DNA from 2 places in the Ruegeria sp. H4 genome. Region 2 is predicted to be linked to the other one. Evidence: riboswitches for the same ligand, from Rfam matches in the RefSeq annotation. Region 2 holds a riboswitch; the other holds the start of a gene.
The links. A riboswitch is a leader RNA that binds a small molecule or an ion and turns the genes downstream of it on or off. The one in region 2 is predicted to bind cobalamin.
Positions count from the first base shown of each region.

Region 1: it holds a riboswitch for cobalamin, as region 2 does, so the genes downstream of both, ACR0KG_RS18990 (energy-coupling factor ABC transporter permease) here and ACR0KG_RS10990 (hypothetical protein) in region 2, are expected to answer to the same signal.

Region 1 is NZ_JBQFOC010000004.1:162,237-169,661, reverse strand. It holds gene ACR0KG_RS19015 (sulfotransferase family protein) at 1-238, shown strand, start outside; gene ACR0KG_RS19010 (carboxymuconolactone decarboxylase family protein) at 324-836, opposite strand; gene ilvD (dihydroxy-acid dehydratase) at 998-2,830, opposite strand; gene ACR0KG_RS19000 (helix-turn-helix domain-containing protein) at 2,937-3,497, shown strand; gene ACR0KG_RS18995 (CBU_0592 family membrane protein) at 3,497-3,766, shown strand; gene ACR0KG_RS18990 (energy-coupling factor ABC transporter permease) at 3,782-4,459, opposite strand; cobalamin riboswitch at 4,515-4,728, opposite strand; gene sseA (3-mercaptopyruvate sulfurtransferase) at 4,872-5,726, shown strand; gene ACR0KG_RS18980 (amino acid aminotransferase) at 5,726-6,910, shown strand; gene ACR0KG_RS18975 (aspartate/glutamate racemase family protein) at 6,989-7,425, opposite strand, start outside.
Region 2 is NZ_JBQFOC010000001.1:2,250,741-2,258,165, forward strand. It holds gene ACR0KG_RS10975 (hypothetical protein) at 1-127, opposite strand, end outside; gene ACR0KG_RS10980 (tyrosinase family protein) at 146-1,564, opposite strand; gene speB (agmatinase) at 1,676-2,638, opposite strand; cobalamin riboswitch at 2,807-3,012, shown strand; gene ACR0KG_RS10990 (hypothetical protein) at 3,139-3,450, shown strand; gene ACR0KG_RS10995 (HD domain-containing protein) at 3,640-4,260, shown strand; gene ACR0KG_RS11000 (PP2C family protein-serine/threonine phosphatase) at 4,453-5,271, opposite strand; gene ACR0KG_RS11005 (serine/threonine protein kinase) at 5,352-7,193, opposite strand; gene ACR0KG_RS11010 (phosphate ABC transporter substrate-binding/OmpA family protein) at 7,295-7,425, opposite strand, start outside.

The DNA.
Region 1 (7,425 bases), on a different contig from region 2:
CGAAACCGCCCATCCGGTGACATTGTCCGAGATTCCGCGGTTCAACGAATCCGAAGGGCATGGGCCAAAACGCGCCCATCCGGTCGAGGACTATTTCGATGATCTGTCGATGCATCTGGTCTATGAAATCTACAAACAGGATTTCGAGCTGTTCAAATACGATTTCGAGAACCCTGGTAACAAAATGCCTGTGGGTGAGATCGATCTGGACGAGGTACACGCCAAACTGGGCGATTGAGGGGCAATGGGTGCCGCCGTGCAGAGATTCTTCTGCTTAGAAAATAATTTGCACATTAGCGTCTGCTTTGAGCCCAGAGTGACAGTCAGTTTCTGATCCCATCCGCCATCGTAGCATAAGAATTTTCTAGGCCATCGACCGTAGGGTACGGACGCATCGGCTCGTCAGGCGTATTGATTCCAGAAGCAAGGACGATGGTGTTAATGAAGTCAAATATACCACAGACTTCGACAACTTCGTAAAGTGCGCCTTCTCGCCATCCCGCCTGCCGGGCCAATTCAAACGCCAATACAATCTCATCGCTGTCTCTGCCGCGCAGGCATCGAGCATAGTTCAAAAGCGGTTGGATGCGCCTGCTAGTGTTTTCTATCGGACCTGAGAATACTTCGGAGAATACAGTATGATAGAACACGCAGTATTGGGTCATGTTTAGCTTTGAAACGAATGCCGCAATTGCTTCCCGTTCTCCTCGCGAAAGCTCGCCGTCAGCACACATGATGTCATCAAGCAAGCGGATTAGAAGCTCAGAGTTCCGTGGGAATAGCTTGAGCACATCAGAGAGGCCACTTTTTGCAGACAAGCCATCAAAAATTGCCATGTAATGATAACCCCGCTCAAAATTTCACCACGGCGAAACGCGATCCGCCATTGAATCAAAACACACTAGCACCGGACACTATCAATATCAGCTTTGTCCGCGCAAAAGAACAAAAACGGCCCACCGGATAGGTAGACCGTTTTTGTTGAGCGGTGTCTAACTCAAACCTGACGCACGGCCCCTTTGGCGGCGCTGGTGGTCAGTTTGGCATAGGCCTTCAGCGCGGTAGAGACCTTGCGCTTGCGTGGTTCTGCCGGTTCCCAGCCCTTTTCGTCCTGCTCTGCACGACGCTGGGCCAGTTCCTCATCCGACACAGCCAGATGGATTGAGCGGTTGGGGATGTCGATCTCGATCGTGTCACCCTGACGGACCAGACCGATCACGCCGCCTTCGGCCGCCTCGGGTGAGACATGGCCGATGGACAGGCCCGAGGTGCCGCCCGAGAAGCGACCATCGGTCAGCAAAGCACAGGCTTTGCCCAGACCTTTGGATTTCAGATACGAGGTCGGATACAGCATCTCCTGCATCCCCGGCCCGCCACGCGGACCTTCGTAGCGGATGACGACCACGTCGCCTTCTTTCACCTTGCCGGTCAGGATGTCGCTGACCGCCTGATCCTGGCTTTCGCAGACATAGGCCGAGCCGGTGAAGGTCAGGCTGCTGGCATCCACGCCCGCCGTTTTAACGATACAGCCATCCAGCGCGATATTACCGAACAGAACCGCAAGGCCTCCGTCCTGAGAAAACGCATGTTCCTTGGACCGGATCACACCGCCTTCGCGGTCGGTGTCCAGTTCCTTGTACCGGTTCGACTGGCTGAACGCCTGCGTGGTGCGTACACCGCCCGGGGCTGCCTTGAACAGGTCCTGCGCCGCCGGGTTGTTGGCAACCTTGATGTCCCAATTGGCAATTGCTTCGCCCATGGTCGGCGTGTGAACAGTGCTGCAGTGGTTGTGGAACAACCCAGCGCGGCTGAGTTCACCGAGGATCGAGAAGATGCCACCGGCGCGGTGGACGTCCTCCATATGCACATTCTCGGTGTTCGGTGCGACTTTGCACAGGCACGGCACCTTACGGCTTAACCGGTCCATGTCGGACATGGTGAAATCGACGCCGCCTTCGTGGGCGATTGCCAGCAGATGCAGGACCGTGTTGGTCGATCCACCCATGGCGATATCCAGGCTCATGGCGTTCTCGAAGGCATCAAACGTTGCGATCTCGCGTGGCAGGAAGCCTTTTTCGTCCAGATCGTAGTGCCGCTTGGTGATCTCGACGATCCGGCGACCTGCTTCAAGGAACAGCTGTTTGCGGTCCGCATGAGTGGCGAGGGTGGAGCCATTGCCTGGCAGTGCCAAACCCAGTGCCTCGGCCAGACAATTCATTGAGTTCGCCGTGAACATGCCCGAGCACGAGCCGCAAGTGGGGCAGGCGTTTTCCTCGATATGCTGAACCTGCTCGTCGGTGAACCGGTCGTCAGCGGCGGCGACCATGGCATCTACAAGGTCGATCTTCTTGGCATCCAGATCAGCGATGTCGATTTTACCAGCCTCCATCGGCCCGCCCGAGACAAAGATCGCTGGAACGTTCAGACGCATCGCAGCCATCAACATGCCTGGCGTGATCTTGTCACAGTTCGAGATACAGACCATCGCATCGGCGCAATGGGCGTTGACCATGTATTCCACCGAATCCGCGATTACTTCGCGCGAGGGTAAGGAATAGAGCATCCCGTCGTGGCCCATGGCGATGCCGTCATCCACCGCGATGGTGTTGAATTCCTTGGCAACACCGCCAGCCTTTTCAACCTCTCGCGCGACCATCTGGCCCAAATCCTTCAGGTGGACGTGACCCGGCACGAATTGAGTGAAGGAGTTGACAATGGCGATGATCGGCTTGCCGAAATCATCGTCCTGCATACCGGTGGCACGCCACAGGCCGCGGGCACCGGCCATGTTGCGGCCGTGGGTAGAGGTTCTGGATCGGTACATTGGCATGATGCTGTTTCCCTTTTGCCCCGGTTGCGATATGCGGGGAATGTGCGTTATAGCGCACGTATCATATGTGCGCTATAACGCACAAGAGGATTCGAAAGACAACGGCATGGCTCCGGACGAAATAACACTGAAACTAAGGGATGTGCGGGCCGCTTCGGGGTTGAGCCTGTCGAAAGTTGCCGAAATCACCGGTGTCAGCAAAGCGATGCTAGGTCAGATCGAACGCGGCGAATCAAGCCCGACGATCGCCACGCTCTGGAAGATTGCCAAAGGATTTCAGCTGCCGCTCAGCGCGTTGATCGACACCGTGAATGGTGATCCGTCGGTTTTTCAAACCGTTACCTTTCCCGGCAGTATCGAGGTCAAGATCGTTTTCCCCTTTGATCCGGCCTTGGGGGCAGAGACATTTCACGTCAACCTCGACCCGAACCAAAGCCATGAGTCCCCTGCCCATGCCGCTGGTGTGACCGAGGAGGTCTTTGTGCTCAGCGGCACGCTGGACATTCTGAAAGGTGAGGCTTGGGTGTCTTTGCAAACGGGGCAGGGACTTCGATTTGCAGCGGATGTCCCGCACGGATATCGCGCAGGTGCTGAAGGGGCGGCGTTTTTGAACATGCATCACTATGCGCAACAGCCGGATGTTCAGGAAAACGGCAAGGTTCATTGATGAGTGAGTTTTTCAACAGTCTGACCATCGTGGACGCCATCGGTTCCTTCGGGGCTCTGATCGTGGTTGCCGCCTATTTCGCGACGCAGATGCGGTATATGAATTCCGAAGATCTGGCGTTTCCCGTGGTGAACCTGCTGGGGTCTGTTTTGATCGTCTATTCGTTGCTTCAGAACTTCAATCTGGCGTCGATGCTGATTGAAGGCTTTTGGATCATCATAAGCGTGATCGGAATTGTTCAGCATTTCAGGTTGCACCGCGCTGGGTAGCGCGGCGCAATAGGGTTATACAGCGTTGTGGAGGCGGGGCGTAAACAGCCCAATCCGGCCCAGACCTCGCATGGATTTTGCTGCGGCCAACACGGCTAGATCGGCCAGCGGTTCGATCAGAATAACCAGCATGTAGGCAGCGCCGAAACTGGCGACCGCTGTAAAGTTCTCGGCCCCAAATCCTTGGCCATAAAAGGCCCAGAACGCCACCCAGATGACGACACCGCCCTGATAGGCCGTCGATAGCGCAAGTGCCTGAGAATACTTCAGATCAATATAGGCTGTATTCGGCGCAATGATGCGGTTGGCCAAGGCCTGCAAGGCAAACAACGGTACCAGCAACGTTGTCATGTTCATTCCGAACTGTGGCAGGTCGAAAGGCGCCAGAAAAAACCCCTGGATAAACAAGCCCGCGATCAGGCCGATAGCGGCAGGGGCCGCACCGAACAACAAAAACAGGGTCGATCCCAGAATAAAATGAACCTCCGACACCCCGACCGGGAAGTGCGGCAACACCTCAAAGAAGGTGAAAACCAGCCCGGTGGTCAGGGCTGAGCGAATGGCCAGGCTGGCAAGGCCGCTGCTTTTCAGGCTGTCCCATGCCAGTTTAGCGGTATAGAGCCCTACGCCAGTTGCGGTGGCGTAGCTCAAGACAAGTTTGGCGCCATTTACGACGCCCGGTTCGATATGCATAGTTTAGTCTCCTTCCCGTCACACCCGACGGCAGAAAGGTTTAAGAATTGGGCTTTCGCCCGGTTTGCACATGGCAGGTCTCCTGACTTGCGGATTGGCTTCGATCCCGGCCTTCCCAACCGATTGCCTCGGTCAGTGGCCATGATGGGGCGAAACTCCGCCTACAGTTGCGGGGGCAGTTCCGGAATTGACAGGTACTGTCGCACCGGATTCCCTTTTCATTCCTCAGGGGGAATTCCCCTTTGGAAACCATGTCCGGCAGGTGTCTGGCGCGGGGTGCCGCCTGTCAAGCAGGCAAACGTGTATGTTTGGAAAAAATTGTCAGCGCGCCGGGGGGTGCAGGCCTTGGCATGGCTTGCACGTTTGGCCGCTCGGATATAGGGAAACTCAGACTCGCTTAGGGGAGGCTTTGATGCAAGACGATCCGAAAACCCTGGTATCTACCGACTGGCTGGCTGCGCATATCAAGGACCCGGATCTGCGGATTCTGGACGGGTCGTGGTATCTGCCCGCGCAGAATCGCGATGCCAAGGCGGAATATGATGCGGGCCACATCCCCGGCGCGCGCTTCTTCGATATTGATGACATTTCGGACCACCGCTCGGACTTGCCGCATATGGCGCCGCCGGTCGAGAAGTTCATGTCACGCCTGCGGGCGATCGGCGTGGGCGATGGTCATCAGGTGGTCGTCTATGACGGGGCCGGGCTGATGTCGGCCGCGCGGGTCTGGTGGCTGTTCCGTCTGATGGGGCAAGAGAATATCGCCGTTCTGGACGGGGGTTTGCCGAAATGGCAGGCCGAAGGGCGAGAGGTCGAAGATCTGCCCCCTGTGATCCGGGATCGCCATATGACCGTCCGGGTACAGAACCATCTGGTACGCGACGTAACACAGGTGTCCGCCGCCGCCAAACTGGCTGATCATGAGATCATCGATGCCCGTGCCGCCGCCCGCTTTGCCGGAACCGAGGCTGAACCGCGCGAAGGGCTGCGATCGGGCCACATACCAGGCTCGCGCAACGTGCCCTTTGGCAGCCTGCTAAATAGTGACGGCACGATGAAGTCGCCCGATGCGTGCCGCGCCGTGTTTGAGGCCGCAGGCGTGGATCTGAATAAACCGGCGATCACCTCGTGCGGTTCAGGCGTGACCGCTGCAATCCTAAGCCTTGCGCTTGAACGCATGGGCAAAAAAGACCACGCGCTTTATGACGGCTCCTGGGCTGAATGGGGTGCCTTCCCAACCCTGCCCGTCGCAACCGGAGAAATCTGATGTTCGAGAACCTCAAACCGCAGCCCGCCGACAAAATCCTGGCGCTGATGCAGATGTACCGCGAAGACCCGCGTGATCAGAAGATCGACCTGGGTGTCGGCGTCTACAAGAATGCCGAAGGTGTTACCCCGGTAATGCGTGCGGTCAAAGCCGCCGAAAAGCGCATTCTGGAGGAGCAGGAGAGCAAAGCCTATACCGGTCTGGCAGGTGATCCGGCCTATGCCGATGCGATGATCGGGCTGATCCTTGGCGATACGGTGCCGCGTACCAAAATTGCCGCCGTTGCGACACCGGGCGGGACGGGTGCCTGCCGTCAAGCGTTCGAGATGATCCGCATGGCCAATCCTGAGGCGCGCGTGTTTGTATCGAACCCGACATGGCCAAACCACCTGTCGATCCTGAGCTACTTGGGTATCGAGGCGGTTCCGTATCGCTATTTTGACGGCGAAACCCGCGGCGTTGATTTCGACGGTATGATCGAGGACCTGAAAACTGCCAAGGCGGGCGACGTGGTTCTGCTGCATGGTTGCTGCCATAACCCGACCGGCGCAAACTTGAACCCCGTGCAGTGGCAAGAGGTGGTGAACCTGATCAACGAGCTTGGGCTGGTTGCCATGATCGACATCGCCTATCAGGGTTTCGGCGACGGTCTTGAGGAAGACGCGCAGGCAACCCGTCTGGTGGCATCGTCGGTCAAGCGCTGCCTGATCGCGGCGTCTTGTTCGAAGAACTTCGGCGTCTATCGTGAGCGGACCGGCCTGCTGATGGCGATCAGCGATGATGCGGCGCAGACGGCATTGAACCAGTCGACGCTGGCCTTCCTGAACCGCCAGAACTACTCGTTTCCGCCGGACCATGGCGCACGGGTCGTGACCACCATCCTGAACGACGACGCCTTGCGCGCAGATTGGGCCGCTGAGCTGGAGGAGGTGCGCCTTTCGATGCTGGGGCTGCGTCAGCAACTGGCCGGCGAGTTGCAGAGGCTGACCGGATCAGACCGGTTCGGCTTTGTCGCCCAGCACCGCGGCATGTTCTCACGCCTCGGCGCGGCCCCCGAACTGGTCGAGCAACTGCGCAACGATCACGGCATATATATGGTGGGGGACAGCCGGTTGAATATTGCAGGTCTAAACGCGACGACCGTTCCGATCTTGGCACAGGCGATTGTCGACGTCGGGGTTTAATACTCGCACTTATTGGCAAAGGCCGCGTCATTCGCGCGGCCTTTTTCGTTTCAATTGCAAATTCCGTTGATCCGGGCGTCAGGACAAAGCCATGTCCAACGCGGCTTGGCAGTGAATATGTGTGGTGTCGAACACCGGGTAGGGCACGTTTTCAGTGTTCAGTAACATGCCCACTTCAGTGCAGCCGAGAATGAGGCAATCCGCACCCGCGTCGTGTAACCGCTGCGCAATTCCGACAAAGTCCGAGCGGCTTTGTTCCTTGACGATGTCCTTGCATAGTTCTTCATAGATTATGCGATGTGTTGTCTGTTGGTCTTCAAGGGTCGGCAGAACGGGGGCCAATCCAGCCGCGCGCAGGCGATCCGTGTAAAACGTCTGCTGCATGGTGAAAGCTGTTGCCATCAAACCGGGCGATTGGAGCCCGACATCTTGAATGGCGTGTGCCGTTGCATCGGCAATATGCAGCAACGGAATCGAAACGCCCGCCATCATTTGCTGGGCCAGTTTGTGCATCG
Region 2 (7,425 bases):
TCTGCCGCTCATTCTCGTTTGCATCAATATGCCAGGCCTGAAGAAAACCACCCGCTTCTGGGACACGGCGCAGCCAGATCCTTAGAACCCTGTCTTTGACAGCTTTATCCGTAAGTCTAACGTCCAAGGATCCGACCCCAGCAGTTTAGGTTTTGGCATAGGTTCTTAGCGAACATTGATCATAGACCAGCGTCTCGGGCGCGACGGACTCACCTTTGTCATCCAGCGTCACAAGGTAAATCTTCAGGTTTTTTACCGTCTTCTTTCGACCAATAAAGCGCCGCAAACCGCGTGTGATGTCCAGCCGATACCGCGTGTGTTCATATCTAAGCGGATGCTTGTATCTTTGATCATAGTCATCACGGACGGCTAAGGCAGGGTTACAGTGACCCGGCGCGCCCGGACAGGTGCCATGGCCAAAAAACACAAGGCGCCCCGCATAGCTTTTGTCTTTGTACCCAGTTGAGGCATCGCAATTGGCGTTGTCGACATAGGCACGCAGCTCAAAGCTTTCGGTCGGCGGTCGCATGCGATGGAATTCAAGTTCGGCCCTGACAAATCCGGCTTTCACTGTGCCCAGCCGAACCTCGGTGACATGACTTGCTGCCGCTGACAATGTGGCCACGGGTGCGCTGTCCGAGGTTCCCAAAGCACCAATCGCGGCTTCAACGGAATCCTCGGAATAGATGTATCTGAGCGAGGTTTCCGCGTCGATCAAATCGCGGCCCACCCGACCGTCATATACGACTGTGTCGAGAACATGCTGTGGAACATTGGCCCCGGGCCATAGCGCCTGCCAATCTGCCCAAACCTTGTCGCACATCGCATGGTGCAGCCAGAATACCGGGTCATATGAGGCAGACACTGTGCTACCCATATCTCCAATCGAGCGGGGCAAGGGCGACGATGTATCCGTGCCCCCCGTCAGGACGTGGATACCGCCATGAGCCGCGAAGTTGAAATCGGCTTGGAAGGCTTCAAAGTTTGGGTTGGTCAAATAGCGCTCAACCTCATCCTCCAGCAACGGGATATTGCTACGCAGGCGCGTCGTGTATCTGCGTGTAAAGACCTCATCGCCGGTCAGACCCAGGGCAATGCTGCGATAGAGACTGCGCGCGCGGGCCAGCGGGTTGGGAACTTCGTCCCCGGCACTGTTTGTGTAGGTCGCATCGTCCACTACTTTCGGCAGCCCGTTCGTGGCGTGCGTCGCGGTAGCAAACTGCGTCCAATCCCAATAAGGAAGCGTAAGTTCGAGTTCGTCGTCCCCGCGCTTCCACTGAAGCGCGCTGTTGAGCGCTTTTTCGAATGAATAGACATAGGACCGGTGCCAGGTCAGAAACGTACGGTCATCATCGTGACAAAGGTCCTGATCATAACCGTGGCCGCGCGCCAATGCGAAATATCCGCGCCGATCACCCATCGCGATGTCCGAGATTTCGTACATCGCAGCATAGGCGTCGCGCAGGTCCTGAATATCCTCCTCGCGCAATCTGATCAGGTCGAAACGGATCAGCGGCAACCCGGCTTGTTTTCTTAGAAAGTTCAGTTTGGCAATCGTTGTCATCTAAAAATCCCCCTTAAGGAGTGCTTCAATGCGCCCAGTATAGCATAAAACCGCCGCCGATGGCGGTGGCACGCTCAAACGCTCGGCACAACTAGATGACGATTGGCAGATCTAACGCTGCTCTTTCTCATGCAGCACGCGCCCAATGATGTTCATTAGCAACTGGGCCGCAAGGATTTGGGTGGAGCTGGTGGCGTCATAATCCGGGGCAACTTCAACCAGATCGAGACCGACAATGTCGCCCCGCTTGGCCAGACCTGCCATGAGCTCTAGCACTTCGTAGTAAATGAATCCGCCATGGCTTGGTGTACCTGTACCTGGGGCGATGGATGGGTCGAAGGCATCAATGTCTATAGTCACATAATACCGCGCGCCTCCTGGAATGCGGGCCAGCATCCCATCGACCCCCATTTTGCGGAATTGCCGGACAGATTGGATGTCTGATCCCATGGCGCGGGCATCCGCATAGCCATCCTTAGCGGTGGACGACACATTGCGAATGCCGATCTGACTGAGGCCGGTGACATAGGGTTTTTCGGCGGCACGGCGCATTGGGTTTCCGTGGCCATAGCGCACCCCATGCCGTTCATCGACAAAATCCAGGTGCGCGTCGATTTGCACCACATGAATTGGTTCTTGATCATCAAAGGCATTGATGCAGGGGATATTGATCGAATGATCGCCGCCCAAGACGACCGGTAGCGCCCCCGCCTCCAGTATTTTGCGCACCCCAAACTCGATATTTGCATGGCTTTTCATTGTGTCGGTATGCACGATGTCTGCATCGCCGATATCAACAATGGTTACTTTGGACGGATCCAGATAGGTGACATCATCTTCGTGATCATAGGCTCCTGCATGGCCGAATGAGAACAGCGTCGACGCCTCACGGATCGCGCGTGGCCCCATCCGCGCCCCGGACCGCCATTGACAGCCAAAATCATACGGGGCGCCAAGAACCGCAACGTCGGCGTCAATCGCGTCCCAATCCTCGACATAGGGATACTTGCCAAAGGTACAGATACCAACGAAAGGCAGGTTCAATCGGCCGGAGTCGTAGCCATGGTTCGACATATACGTGTTCTTTCTGTTCAGATCGTCAATTTCTGTGAACATTAAGGCACCCGAATGCCACGCCCTGTAAAGTCTTTGCATGGATTGAACTCACTGCCGTTTCAGCTTTGGCGGACATTTTAGCGTAGTCAGATTGCGCCAAACCCAGTGGACATAGTGAATCGCGTATGAGACAGTGAACGCGATGGTGTCCGGCTCGGTTCGAGTCGGCTGAAAAGGGAACACGGTGCGGGTTCATACCCAATTCCGTGACTGCCCCCGCAACTGTAAGCGGCGAGCGACCCCGTTGGAAACCACTGAGCCCTAGGGTTCGGGAAGGAACGGGAAAGCGTTGACCCGCAAGTCAGGAGACCTGCCATCTACGGTGTGTGATGCCATGCGCCGCAGTCAACTTGAACCCGGGCGGGGTGCCTTGGGAACGGCAGAGACGACCGAAGGACCAAGCGTCCCCGGCACATCACCGTGACCAGCCACACTCCTCCCCTTGCGCGGAGGGCGCGATGTTATTGGAACGGACGATTATTCAACTCGATACAGGCCCCATGCCTGCGGATGAAGCACGTCAGATGGGACAGCTTGGCTATATGCAATGGATCGCGGGTGTTCCTGGCAATGCCTGCTATGAAGTAGCTGCGAGGCATGCTTACGAAACAGCTGCACCATTTAAAGATCACTCACCTGCCGTTGCAGCGTTCTGCGACTTGCTTTTGACTTCGCTGGAGCAACCATTCAGACCTTTGCCGCTTGCCATGCCAAAACGTGAAAGGCGTGGCGGCGCGCAGGCCCGCCGATCTTTTCGCATGCCGCTGTGACATAGAACGGGCTGCTGGATTATCGCACGGCTTTGTGCTCTTAAAAGACGTCGATACCCACCTCCGGCGACTACAAATTTCACCGGCACAACAGGTTTCATTTGCCGAGTCCGGTGTTTGCGTGGATAGTCCGGAATTACACGCTTGCTTGCGCCCGCTGACCCACACTTAAACGCCAAAGGACATGCTATGGATCAGGTGAAATTCACGCAGATGAAGGACGGGGACAAAGAGGACTACACCTTCCTCGATACTCTGGAGCGTGAGTACTGCAAAGGAACGGCAGATCGTTTGCTGGAGGCTATGGAGAGGCTCGACAAAAGCCTGTCCGGCTATCAAGTCACACGTCTTGGCCATTCGGTGCAGTCAGCAACCCGCGCCTGGTTTGACGGGGCAGACATAGATTGGATCGTTGGCGCCTTGCTGCATGATATCGGTGACATCTATGCGCCGCATAATCACGATGAATATGCGGCCTCAATCCTCAAACCCTTCCTACGCGAACAGGTCACGTGGTGCGTGCATACCCATGGGGATTTTCAGCTTGTTTACTTCGGAGAGCACGTAGGCGCGAACCCCGAAAAACGCCAAGCTCATCGTGACAGCATCTATTTCGATGACTGTGCCGAGTTCTGTGAACGCTGGGATCAATCGAGTTTTGATCCCGCTTATCCCAGCAAACCACTGTCTTTCTTTGCAGATATGGTGCGTGAGGTGTTTGATCGCACACCCTATGATCCGGCTGTTGTTCAACCTGGCGTCCGGGTTCCGCTCACCGATGACGCCGTTGCTGAAATGCGATGGGCGTAGGATGTATTCGATCTAGTCAAATCACGGCCTGCTTTGTTCAAACATGCGGAGTTGGTAGAGGTGATTTGATACTCGTTCAGCACAAAAACGGGCCAATCGCCACTACGAAAATCGAAGAAATCAGTTGCGACAAGGCAGCTTACAATAAGTGCAGATGCGCCACGACATCAGTTCAACGCCAGCTATCAACGCCTAAGAACAAACCTTTGCAACAGAGAAAGCTATGTTGTCCTGATCTGGATCATCAAGGCTAATCAAGGCTCTGATCAACTTATCCGCAATAGCGTCGCAACTCACTTCATGATTGCGCGTGACAACCTCTTGAATGTCCTTGTCTTCTAGAAACTGAAGCCCATCCGAAGCTGCAATGAGAATATCATCTGGCAGAAGCTTAAACGGGTCTGAAGGGCAATCGATCTTCGCGATGTCGCCACCATGTATGACAGACGTAAGTATGTTTCTATCGGGGTGATTTCGGGCCAAATCGGGATCCAACATGCCAAGTTTCGCCATCATATCGATTTGAGGCGCCATTGAATGATCCTCGTTCAGCTGTATTAGCTCGCCAGACCGCCAGAGATAGAGCGGCGAGTCCCCGACGGAAAACCAATACGCGCGATCTTCGATGCAGATCAGTATGAGAAGCGTAGCTCCCATTCCCTTTACATTCAGATCGTTGCGGCTGGCTTCGAAAATCTGCTTGTTCGCGCGCTCGGCACTGTCATGTAAGAATGCGACAACTTCCGAATTTGACGAGTCTTTGTTCAGCCCGGCGGCCAACCAACCTTTCATCACCTCACAAACGATCAGGTTAGAGGCAACATCCCCTGCCGCGTGGCCACCCATACCATCTGCCAGAACCACGAACCCTAACTCCGATCCGATCGGCTTTTCAGAAAGAATGGCATCTTCCTGATACTCGCGGGCACCCTGGTTAAGCACGGTTGAAATATCGAAGACTTCACGCAGGCGTTCCTCCGCCTGTTGAAATCTGGGCTCGTGAACTTGCATCAGAGATCTTTCAGAATGAGACACTTGAATTTCCTTCAAGGCAATGTAGGCGGCTCTTAACTATAAAAGCCGCCAAAGCATTAATGCGTAAGTGGCAGATCCACCGATTGCAGTTCGCCATTCCGCGCGATGGTCAACAACGCAAGCTCTGCACCTGTATTGCTAAGCTCTTCGAACAACTGGGTAATACCGTTCTCACCCTCGATGGAAATCTGCGAAGCGGTTTCTGATACGACAATATCGCCCACGCGAACTGATTTGGCCGACGCCGGAGCACGCAATACCTTACTGATCCATTTCCCATTGCCGTTGGTGACCGTAATGAACTGAACTCCATTTGTGAGCTCAACCACCTTACCCGTTTGAAGGGTCAGGTTCTTTTCAGAAACCGGGCTATCTTCTTCGGTTCTGACCCGCATATCCACCAGAATTTCACCACTTTCGGGATTGGCCTCACGCGATTGGATTGCGCGAATGATCGAGTTGTCATCCACCACCAAATGACCATTTACGGAATAGATGATCGTGCCGGATTTCAACCAATCCGTTGTCGCGGGATCAAGGTCAGATCGCACCAGCGATACCATCGAGAACCTGCCCTGCGGCTGCGATGTTGTAACGGTCGCAAACGGCAGATCCACAGCGGGACCAGTCCACGCTATCCAGTTTGAATCTGTCGTCGCTGGTTCCGAAGCAACACTCTCCACTTCTGGCTCTGCGGCTGCAGGCCGGGGTTCCGGTTCCGATTCCTGTGCCGTCGCGCCGCTGCTTTCAGGCTCTTCATCGGTGGCTGGTTGCGGAGCCGCCTGCTGGGTAGCAGCAATCGCGACCACATCCTGATCCGCTTCACCACCCTGGCTAAAATAGTACCCTGCTCCACCGATTACTCCGGCGACGATCAGCGCTATCATCAGCATAGAGTTTGAACGTTTGCGCGGCGCTTTGCTGTTGACCGCGACCTTATCGTTGAAGTCGACCGCAGCGACCGGTTCGGGCTTCGCTTCGATCGGCATCCTCTCTTCAATCGCATCCTGCCATTCCTGAACAGATTGGAACCTGTCTTCGGGCGGAACACTCAGGGCACGATCAATCGCTCGCAAGAAACTGACAGGATAACCCTCGACCGCACCCTCAAGTGGTTCGTAGCAATCTTTGCCATTCTGAGCCAAAGCCGCCAGCCGGGTCTGGCTGTCCTGCGGGGCAGCCCCTTTGATGACATGATAAAACGTAGCCGCCAGCGCATAAAGATCGCTCGACTGATCCTGTTCCGCGCCTTGCAGATAAAACTCTTGCGGCGAATACCCTTCCTTTACGACCCTCAGCATAGACATTGCACGGTCAGATTTGGCGGCGCTTTCACGGGCGGCACCAAAATCAATAATCATCGGTTCGCCGTCTTGGTTGATCAGGATGTTATCTGGCGAGATGTCCCGGTGCAGCATGCCTTCGCTATGAATGAAACCGACGGCTTCCAGCGTGGTGCGCAACAGCTGTTCAACCTCTTCGGGCGGTATCGTCTTACGTTCTTCGATCGTGTCCAGAAGATCTTTGCCCTCGATGAAATCGATCGCCATATAGGCGGTCTCATTGTCTCTGAACACCTGGTGGACACCGGCAATGTTCGGATGCACAAGTTTTGACTGATTGCGCGCTTCTTTTTCAAAGGATTTCACCAGCGCTTCGTACGAAGATGTATGCGACTGGGACCGCGGGCGAACCGCTGTCTGGCTGCGACGGCAGATCGCCTCGGGGAAGCATTCCTTGATCACGATCGTGCGCTCAAGGCTGTCCTTGGCAAGGTAGGTGATGCCAAAGCCACCGCTGTTGAGAAACCGCATGATCGTGTATTGACCGGACAGCAATTTGGTACCCGGAGCAAGCTCGTCCGGGAACTGATCGTTTGTGTGGGCTGATTGTACCATAAGAAACACTTACCTTGCTGTAGCCGGATGCAGACGCGCCCGTGCTTTTTTTGCGACCGAAGCTTGAGGGAAACTGACCTCAGAAACCGCAGTTCTTTTCATTATCCACCCCATGCGCGTATCTCCGCATCAGGGCTGCTCACTTCACTCCAGACTTCGACACGGCGGTTCTTTGCGCGACCCACTGGGTTGGTATTGCATGCAACAGGGGCCATTTCCCCATAACCGCGCA